2 regions of the Streptomyces sp. NBC_01171 genome follow, and region 1 is predicted to be linked to the other one. Evidence: predicted binding sites of a transcription regulator. Region 1 holds the regulator's gene; the other holds the start of a gene.

Region 1 (5,062 bases):
AGCTCCCGCAGCACCCGCTCCTGCTCGGCGTCGAGCTTGGTCGGGGTGGTGACCTCGACGTGCACGATCAGGTCGCCCCGGCCGCCGCCGCGCAGATGCGTGACGCCCCGGTTGTGCAGCGGGATCGACTGGCCGGACTGGGTGCCGGGCCGGATGTCGACCTCCTCCATGCCGTCCAGCGTCTCCAGCGGCACCTTGGTGCCGAGGGCCGCGGCCGTCATCGGGATGGTGACCGTGCAGTGCAGGTCGTCGCCGCGCCGCTGGAAGGTGGAGTGCGGCAGCTCGTGGATCTCGACGTACAGGTCGCCGGCGGGGCCGCCGCCGGGGCCGACCTCGCCCTCGCCCGCGAGCTGGATGCGGGTGCCGTTGTCGACACCGGCGGGGATCTTCACGGTCAGGGTGCGCCGGGAGCGGACCCGGCCGTCGCCCGCGCACTCGGGGCACGGGGTCGGGACCACGGTGCCGAAGCCCTGGCACTGCGGGCAGGGGCGGGAGGTCATGACCTGGCCCAGGAAGGACCGGGTGACCTGGGAGACCTCGCCGCGGCCGCGGCACATGTCACAGGTCTGCGCGGAGGTGCCGGGGGCCGCGCCCTCGCCGCTGCACGTGTTGCAGACGACCGCGGTGTCGACCTGGATGTCCTTGGTCGTGCCGAAGGCCGCCTCGTCCAGCTCGACCTCGATCCGGATCATCGCGTCCTGGCCGCGCCGGGTCCGCGAGCGCGGGCCGCGCTGCGACGCCGTACCGAAGAACGCGTCCATGATGTCGGAGAAGTTGCCGAAGCCGCCGGCCCCGAAACCGCCCGCGCCACCGGCGCCGCCGGCCTGCGAGAGGGGGTCGCCGCCGAGGTCGTAGACCTGCTTCTTCTGCGGGTCCGACAGCACCTCGTAGGCGGCGTTGATCTCCTTGAACCGCTCCTGGGTCTTCGGATCGGGGTTGACGTCCGGATGCAGCTCGCGCGCGAGCCTGCGGAACGCCTTCTTGATCTCATCCTGCGACGCGTCGCGGCGCACGCCGAGAACGGCGTAGTAATCCGTGGCCACTTACGACTCCGCCAGGATCTGTCCGACGTACCGTGCCACTGCGCGTACCGCTCCCATCGTTCCCGGATAGTCCATGCGGGTCGGTCCGACCACGCCGAGCTTGGCAACCGCCTCGCCGCCCGAACCGTAGCCGACCGACACGACGGACGTGGAGTTGAGTCCCTCGTGGGCGTTCTCGTGCCCGATACGCACGGTCACGCCCGGATCTTTGGCTTCGCCGAGGAGTTTGAGGAGCACGACCTGCTCCTCCAGGGCTTCCAGCACGGGCCGGATCACCAGGGGGAAGTCATGTCCGAAACGGGTGAGATTGGCGGTGCCGCCGATCATCAGCCGTTCCTCGTTCTCCTCGACCAGTGTCTCCAGCAGAGTGGAGAGCACTGTGGAGACCGTACCGCGCTCCTCCGCCTCGAAGGCATCGGGGAGGTCCTCGACCAGTCGCGGTACGTCGGTGAACCGGCGCCCGGCCACCTTGCTGTTGAGCCGCGCGCGCAGGTCCGCGAGCGGTGCCTCGCCGAACGGGGCGGGGCAGTCGACCATCCGCTGCTCGACCCGGCCGGTGTCGGTGATCAGTACGAGCATCACGCGGGCGGGGGCGAGTGAGAGCAGTTCCACATGCCGCACGGTGGACCGGGTCAGCGAGGGGTACTGCACGACGGCGACCTGCCGGGTGAGCTGCGCGAGCAGCCGGACGGTGCGGGCCACGACGTCGTCGAGGTCGACCGCGCCCTCCAGGAAGTTCTGGATCGCGCGCCGCTCGGGCGCCGTCATCGGCTTCACGCCGGCGAGCTTGTCGACGAAGAGCCGGTAGCCCTTGTCGGTGGGGATGCGCCCGGCGCTGGTGTGCGGCTGGGCGATGAAGCCCTCCTCCTCCAGCGCGGCCATGTCGTTGCGCACGGTGGCCGGGGAGACACCGAGGCTGTGCCGTTCGGTGAGGGCCTTGGAGCCGACGGGCTCCTCGGTGCCGACATAGTCCTGCACGATGGCGCGCAGTACCTGCAGCCTGCGTTCGCTCAGCATGCGCACCTCCGTCACGTCGCCCCATGGCCCTTACGGTGTCCCGCCTGGCACTCTGCGTGTGCGAGTGCCAGACTTCCCCGGCCAGTGTACGGCCGTGGGGTGCTCACCGGGCAAGGTCGGTGCGGTCCGCCCGGCTTGTCCGCCGTTAGCGTCCGGGTATGACGGTGACTTGGGAAGACCTCGGATGGGAGCGGCTGGCCGAAGGGGTGGGCCGGTGCCGGCTGCCGGGCTGGGACTGCACGGTGGGGCTGGTCGTGGGCGCGGACACGGCGCTGGTGGTGGACGCGGGGTCGAGCCTCGCCGAGGGGGCCGCGCTGCGGGCCGCCGTGCGGACGCTGGCCGGACGGGATGTGACCCATCTCGCGCTGACCCACCCGCACTTCGATCATGTCCTGGGCGCCCCCGCCTTCGCCGGGGCGGAGGTCTACGGCGCGGTCGGGCTGGACGTGGTGTTCCGCCACGAGCGGGAGGCGCTGCGGCGGGACGCGGTCGAGCACGGTGTCCCGGCCGGGGAGGCGGAGGCCGCGGTACGCGCCCTGGTGCCGCCCGCGCACGCGGTGTCCGGCGAGTGGACGCTCGACCTCGGCCGCGGCCGCCAGGTGCTGCTGGCCAACGTCGGCCCCGGCCACACCGCCCACGATCTCGCGGTGCTGGTGCCCGGCTCCCCCGAGGTCGTCTTCTGCGGCGACCTGGCCGAGGAGTCCGGGGAGCCGCAGGCGGGCCCGGACGCGGTGCCGTCCCGCTGGCCGGACGCGCTGGACCGGCTGCTGGCCCTCGGCGGCGAGGACGCGCTGTACGTACCCGGTCACGGAGCGGTGGTCGACGCGGCCTTCGTACGGCGCCAACGCGACGCCCTGGCAGCGCGTTTCGGCGTGTCCTGAGTACCGGGCGGCGACTTCTCCTATCGTCTGCGGAATGCGCGACTACTCCCCCGACCTGACCGCCCCCTGGAAGAAGCCGCAGCCGGTGCCCGAGGTGGCGGCGGAGGCGGGACTGGTGGTGGAGGAGCCCGGTACCGGGTTCTGCGGGGCGGTGATCCGCTGCGAGGCGGGCACGGTGACGCTGGAGGACCGTTTCGGCAAGCACCGGGTGTTCCCGCTGGAGCCACGCGGCTTCCTGCTGGAGGGCCGCCCGGTCACCCTGGTCCGTCCGGCCGCCGCCCCGGTGAAGCCCGCCCGCACCGCCTCCGGCTCGGTCGCCGTGCCCGGCGCCCGCGCCCGCGTGGCCCGCGCCGGCCGGATCTACGTCGAGGGCAGGCACGACGCCGAGCTGGTCGAGAAGGTGTGGGGCGACGACCTGCGCATCGAGGGCGTCGTCGTGGAGTACCTGGAGGGCGTGGACGACCTGCCCGCCATCGTGGCCGAATTCGGCCCCGACGCGGACGCCCGCCTGGGTGTCCTGGTGGACCACCTGCTGCCCGGCACCAAGGAGTGGCGCATCGCCCAGTCGGTCACCAGCGACCACGCCCTGGTGGTCGGCCACCCGTACATCGACATCTGGGAGGCCGTGAAGCCGTCGGCCGTCGGCATCCCCGCCTGGCCCCGCGTCCCCCGAGGCCAGGACTGGAAGAAGGGCGTCTGCAAGGCCCTGGGCTGGCCGGAGAACACCGGTGCGGTGTGGCAGGCGATCCTGGCGAAGGTGACGTCCTATCGGGACCTGGAGCCGGAGCTGCTGGGGCGGGTGGAGGAGCTGATCGACTTCGTCACAGCCGAGGCGTAATGGCCCGGTTCAGTCCACCAGATCCCGCACCACCGCGTCCGCCAGCAGGCGTCCGCGCAGGGTGAGGGTGGCGCGGCCCTCGGCGTAGGGGGCGGGGTTCAGGAGGCCGTCGGTCAGGGCGCGGGCGGCGGCTGTCAGGCCGGCCGGCTTCAGGAGGGACAGCGGGACGCCGTCGCGCAGGCGGAGTTCCAGGAGGATGCGTTCGACTCGGCGGTCCTCCTCGGAGAGGAGTTCGCGGCCCGCGCCGGGGGTGCGGCCCGCGGCGAGGGCGGCGGCGTAGGCGCCGGGGTGCTTGACGTTCCACCAGCGCACTCCACCGACGTGACTGTGGGCGCCGGGGCCCGCGCCCCACCAGTCGGCGCCGCGCCAGTACAGCTCGTTGTGCAGGCAGCGGGCCGCCTCGGAGGTGGCCCAGTTGGAGACCTCGTACCAGTGCAGGCCCGCCGCGGTGAGCATCTCCTCGGCGATGAGGTACCGGTCGGCGTGCACGTCGTCGTCGGTCATCGGGACCTCGCCGCGCCGGATGCGCCGGGCGAGCTGGGTGCCCTCCTCGACGATCAGGGCGTAGGCGCTGATGTGGTCGGGGCCCGCGCCGAGCGCCGCCTCCAGGGAGGCGCGCCAGTCGTCGTCGGACTCGCCGGGGGTGCCGTAGATCAGGTCGAGGTTGACGTGCTCGAACCCGGCCGCGCGGGCTTCGGCCACGCATGCCTCGGGGCGGCCGGGGGTGTGGGTGCGGTCGAGGATCTGAAGGACGTGCGGCTTGGCGCTCTGCATGCCGAAGGAGAGCCGGTTGAAGCCCCCCTCGCGCAGGGTGGCCAGGTAGGCCGGGTCGACGGAGTCCGGGTTGGCCTCGGTGGTGATCTCGGCGTCGGGTGCGAGGCCGAACTCGTCCCGGATCGCGCCCAGCATCCGCACCAGGTCCGCGGCGGCCAGCAGGGTGGGCGTACCGCCGCCGACGAAGACCGTACGGACCTCGCGGGGGTCGTCGCCGAGCACCTTGCGGGCGAGCCGGATCTCCTCCACGACGGTGTCCGCGTAGTTGTCCCGCGAGGCGAGGACACCGCCCGTGCCGCGCAGCTCGGTGGCGGTGTAGGTGTTGAAGTCGCAGTAGCCGCAGCGGGTCGCGCAGTACGGGACGTGCAGATAGAACCCGAGGGGCCGCTCGGCGGCGCCGGCTAGCGCGGCGGCGGGCAGCGCGCCGTCGTCGGGGACGGACTCGCCGTCGGGGAGTGCGGAAGGCATGTCCTCCATTGTCCCGCACCGCGCGCCGGCCCCGTTCACTG
Region 2 (5,062 bases), 810 kb from region 1:
TGGCCGGGGTAGACGATCGGGTCGTCCGGCCGGGTGTGGGACACCGAACAGTTCGCCTGGAACTCGTGGAAGTACCGGTGCGGCGGCTCGGCCTTGGAGGGGACGACCCCGGTCACCGGCGGGTTCGCCGGGATGTACCCGTCGCCGTCCGGGTCCTCCGGCGAGGACTGCGTGGAGACGGGCATCGCATGGCCCGTGTGGACCGACCCCGCCACGGGGTCGGCGCTCACCGCCACGCCGGTCAGGCCGAGCGAGGTGAGGAGCAGTGCGCTGGACACCAGTAATCCTGAGACGATCTTCGATCTCCGTGCCATGGAGACCTCCTGCCACGTCGATGGGGACGGTGGGGGTCGGGCGGCCGGGACCGGCGAGAGGGACGACGCCGTCCGCGACCGTCCGCGTGACGGTCCATCACATGTGCCGTGGAAGCTGGGAGAGCGCTCTCCCGTCGTGGAGTGTTGTGGCGGTCGCGCGAGGGTGTCAAGGGAGCTGACGGAAACCGGCGGCAGATCGGTGGGCGCCCGGAAAACGCCGAAGGGCGGCACCTCCCGTGAGGGAAGTGCCGCCCTGGCGAAGGACAGTTGATCCGGAAGGATCAGAAGTCCATGTCACCGCCCGGCATGCCGCCCGGAGCGGCCGCGGCGGCCTTCTCCGGCTTGTCGGCGATGACGGCCTCGGTGGTGAGGAAGAGCGCGGCGATGGAGGCCGCGTTCTGCAGCGCGGAGCGCGTCACCTTCGCCGGGTCGATGATGCCCTCGGCGATCATGTCGACGTACTCACCGGTCGCGGCGTTCAGGCCGTTGCCGACGGGGAGGTTGCGGACCTTCTCCACGACGACGCCGCCCTCGAGACCACCGTTGACGGCGATCTGCTTCAGCGGGGCCTCCAGCGCGAGCTTGACCGCGTTGGCACCGGTCGCCTCGTCGCCCGACAGCTCCAGCTTGTCGAAGACCTGGCCGGCCTGGAGCAGAGCCACGCCACCACCGGCGACGATGCCCTCCTCGACGGCCGCCTTGGCGTTGCGCACGGCGTCCTCGATGCGGTGCTTGCGCTCCTTGAGCTCCACCTCGGTGGCGGCACCGGCCTTGATGACCGCCACGCCGCCCGCGAGCTTCGCCAGGCGCTCCTGGAGCTTCTCGCGGTCGTAGTCCGAGTCGGAGTTCTCGATCTCGGCGCGGATCTGGTTCACGCGGCCCTGCACCTGCTCCGAGGAGCCGGCGCCGTCGACGATCGTGGTCTCGTCCTTGGTGACGACGACCTTGCGGGCGCGGCCCAGCAGGTCCAGGGAGGCGTTCTCCAGCTTGAGACCGACCTCCTCGGAGATGACCTCGCCACCGGTGAGGATGGCGATGTCGCCGAGCATGGCCTTGCGGCGGTCGCCGAAGCCCGGAGCCTTGACGGCGACGGACTTGAAGGTGCCGCGGATCTTGTTGACCACCAGGGTCGACAGGGCCTCGCCCTCGACGTCCTCGGCGATGATCAGCAGCGGCTTGCCCGACTGCATGACCTTCTCCAGCAGCGGGAGCAGGTCCTTGACCGAGGAGATCTTGGAGTTGGCGATGAGGATGTACGGGTCCTCGAGCACCGCCTCCATGCGCTCCATGTCGGTCGCGAAGTAGGCGGAGATGTAGCCCTTGTCGAAGCGCATGCCCTCGGTGAGCTCGAGCTCCAGACCGAAGGTGTTGCTCTCCTCGACGGTGATGACGCCTTCCTTGCCGACCTTGTCCATCGCCTCGGCGATGAGCTCGCCGATCTGGGTGTCGGCGGCGGAGATGGAGGCGGTGGAGGCGATCTGCTCCTTGGTCTCCACGTCCTTGGCCTGCTCAAGGAGAGCGGCGGAGACAGCCTCGACGGCCTTCTCGATACCGCGCTTGAGGGCCATCGGGTTGGCGCCGGCGGCTACGTTGCGCAGGCCCTCCTTGACCAGGGCCTGGGCCAGCACGGTCGCGGTGGTCGTACCGTCGCCGGCGACGTCGTCCGTCTTCTTGGCGACTTCCTTGACCAGCTCGGCGCCGATCTTCTCGTACGGGTCCTCGAGCTCGATCTCCTTGGCGATGGAGACACCATCGTTGGTGATCGTGGGGGCGCCCCACTTCTTCTCGAGGACGACGTTGCGGCCCTTGGGGCCGAGCGTCACCTTGACGGCGTCCGCGAGCTGGTTCATGCCGCGCTCGAGGCCGCGCCGCGCCTCCTCGTCGAACGCGATGATCTTGGCCATGTGAAGTGGTCCCTCCAGGACTGGGGGTGATTCCTTCGGACCGCGCCCGCGCCCGCGACGGACGGCTCGCCGGCCTCGTGGTTCCTTGCCCCACCCGGCCTGCGGGCCTCACCGACCCGGTCCTTCGTTGTCACTCTCACCTTCAGAGTGCTAACGCAATGATTAGCACTCACCCAGGGCGAGTGCAAGCGCCTTCGGGGGATCAGGACGGGACTTAACAGGACGAAGGGCCCGCACCCTGTACCGGGTGCGGGCCCTGCGCGCTGCTGGAGACGTTCAGGCGGTGACGCGAACCATGTCGGCCTGCGGGCCCTTCTGACCCTGCGAGATCTCGAACTCGACCCGCTGACCCTCTTCCAGGCTGCGGTAGCCGTCCATCTGAATCGCGCTGTAGTGGACGAAGACGTCCGCACCACCGTCGACCGCGATGAAGCCGTACCCCTTCTCCGCGTTGAACCACTTGACGGTGCCCTGAGCCATGGCTAACTCCCCTATTACTGGCCCTTGCGCAGATCCACACCTCGTGAACCTGGGTCAGACCTCGCCCCCCAATCAGTTGGGGGCGTGCGCCGGAACGCGTCGACCGCGGCTGAATGTATCTGTCCAACTGCCGTCTGCAACAGGTCAATCGGACGAGAATTCTGGACGGACACAGTCCGGAATCTGCCGCAACTTCGGCTGAATTCGGGGCAAGTCGGGCCCCATAAAAACCAACAAATGCCGCACATTACCCGCGCATTTTGGCTGCTTCTTGTCGGGCTCGCGGCATGAATCAAGGGCGCCCGGCTCACCGGAGCGGGAGCGCGTTCCCCAACTCTACCGCGCTCAATCACGCAGAATGGCCCCCTCCGTTTCTCTTGCGGAGGGGGCCATTACCGAAGGTAAATTTCAGCCGCCGGCGACCGCCGGAATGATGGAGACACCCGCGCCGTCGGGCGTGGCGGTCTGAAGTCCGCCCTCGAAACGCACGTCGTCGTCATTGACGTAGACATTCACGAACCGGCGCAGCTTGCCCTGGTCGTCCAGGACGCGGGCGGCGATGCCCTGGTGGTGCTTCTCCAGGTCCTCGATGACCTCCGCGAGCGTGCCGCCCTCGGCGGCGACCTCGGCCTGCCCGCCGGTGTAGGTGCGCAGGATGGTCGGGATGCGAACGGTCACGCTCATGCGAGGCCAGCCTCTCGGAAGGAGTCCAGGTTCGGGCGGATGGTCGCGGTCAGACCGGTGCCGGCGACCGCGTCCAGGGTCTTCAGGCCGTCGCCGGTGTTGAGGACGACGGTGGTGAGCGAGGGGTCCAGCGCGCCGGACTCGATCAGCTTGCGGGTGACGCCGACCGTCACCCCGCCCGCCGTCTCGGCGAAGATGCCCTCGGTGCGGGCCAGCAGCTTGATGGCGTCCACGATCTGCGGGTCCGTCACGTCCTCCACCGCCCCGCCGGTGCGGCGCGCGATGTCCAGCACGTACGGCCCGTCGGCCGGGTTGCCGATGGCGAGCGACTTGGCGATGGTGTCCGGCTTCTGCGGCCGCACCACGTCGTGGCCCGCCTTGTACGCGGCCGACACCGGCGAGCAGCCCTCCGCCTGGGCACCGAAGATCTTGTACGGCTTGTCCTCGACCAGCCCGAGCGCGATCAGCTCCTTCAGCCCCTTGTCGATCTTGGTGAGCTGGGAGCCGGAGGCGATCGGCACCACGAGCTGGTCGGGCAGCTTCCAGCCGAGCTGCTCGCAGATCTCGTACGCCAGCGTCTTGGAGCCCTCGGCGTAATACGGCCGCAGGTTGACGTTGACGAAGCCCCAGCCCTCGCCGGCCGGGTCGCCGATCAGCTCGGAGCAGAAGCGGTTCACGTCGTCGTAGTTGCCCTCGATGCCGACCAGCTCGCCGCCGTAGACGGCGGCCATGACGATCTTGCCCTGCTCCAGGTCGTGCGGGATGAACACGCAGGAGCGCAGGCCCGCGCGGGCGGCGGCCGCGCCGACCGCGCCGGCCAGGTTGCCGGTGGAGGAGCAGGAGAGGGTGGTGAAGCCGAAGGCGCGGGCCGCCTCCAGCGCCTGGGCGACGACGCGGTCCTTGAAGGAGTGCGTCGGGTTGCCGGAGTCGTCCTTCACGAACAGCCCGCCGGTGACGCCGAGTTCACGGGCCAGACGGTCGGCCTTGACCAGCGGGGTCCAGCCGGGGTTGAGGTTCGGCTTGTCGGCCACGTCGGCGGGGACGGGCAGCAGCGGGGCGTAGCGCCAGATGTTCGCCGGGCCGGACTCGATGCGCGTCCGGAGCTTCTCGGTGTCGTACGCGGAGAAGTCGTAGGCGATCTCCAGCGGCCCGAAGCACTCCTCGCAGGCGAAGACGGGACCGAGCGGGACGCGGTGTCCGCACTCCCGACAGCTCAGGGCGGCGGCGGGTCCGAGATCGACGGTGGGGGTGGCGACAGTCTGCACAGCCATGGAGGCGAGGCCCTTTCTCCTCATCTTCCTCACGACGCATCTCGCCGTGAGACGGATTTGGCACCTTCCCTAGCCGGGAGCCTCGCGCGTGCCGCGACGTGTCGCGCACGGGAGACCGGCTGGAGGGTTGCCGGGGCTTCATCGGGCCGTTTCCCTCTGCCCCTCTGGATGAGCGGTATTCGGTTGTGAACGCCGTCCGACCTCGACATGCGATGGTCATCGGCGTTGTTCAAGACTGTAACCGAAGGCCAGGAGAGTTGAAGGTGTCGTCCGAACCGCGAGATGGATCACGCGGGGACCGGCGCCGAACCGGCCGGCCCGCGCAGACACGTCCCCACAGTGAGGAGCCGCAGACCATGCTGGAAGAAACCGAGCGCTGGCTGGCCACCCGCTCCTGGTCCGTGGCCGA

The links. Region 1 encodes HrcA, which represses chaperone genes, less so after heat shock. Its sites were predicted from a motif close to TTNGCACTCNGNNNNNCNGAGTGCNAA; they were not measured.
Region 2: groL (chaperonin GroEL) is a predicted target of HrcA. The motif match lies at 2,381-2,407, and genes of this name have one in related genera.

Annotation. Positions count from the first base shown of each region.
Region 1 covers NZ_CP108609.1:4,485,965-4,491,026, reverse strand. The annotation lists gene dnaJ (molecular chaperone DnaJ) at 1-1,043, opposite strand, end outside; gene hrcA (heat-inducible transcriptional repressor HrcA) at 1,044-2,060, opposite strand; gene OG448_RS20645 (MBL fold metallo-hydrolase) at 2,219-2,941, shown strand; gene OG448_RS20640 (DUF3097 domain-containing protein) at 2,976-3,779, shown strand; gene hemW (radical SAM family heme chaperone HemW) at 3,789-5,021, opposite strand; gene OG448_RS20630 (SpoIIE family protein phosphatase) at 5,057-5,062, opposite strand, start outside.
Region 2 covers NZ_CP108609.1:3,675,449-3,680,510, reverse strand. The annotation lists gene OG448_RS17130 (DUF1996 domain-containing protein) at 1-314, opposite strand, end outside; gene groL (chaperonin GroEL) at 596-2,218, opposite strand; gene OG448_RS17120 (cold-shock protein) at 2,495-2,698, opposite strand; gene OG448_RS17115 (MoaD/ThiS family protein) at 3,107-3,382, opposite strand; gene thrC (threonine synthase) at 3,379-4,653, opposite strand; SAM riboswitch class I at 4,671-4,828, opposite strand; gene OG448_RS17105 (glucosyl-3-phosphoglycerate synthase) at 5,010-5,062, shown strand, end outside.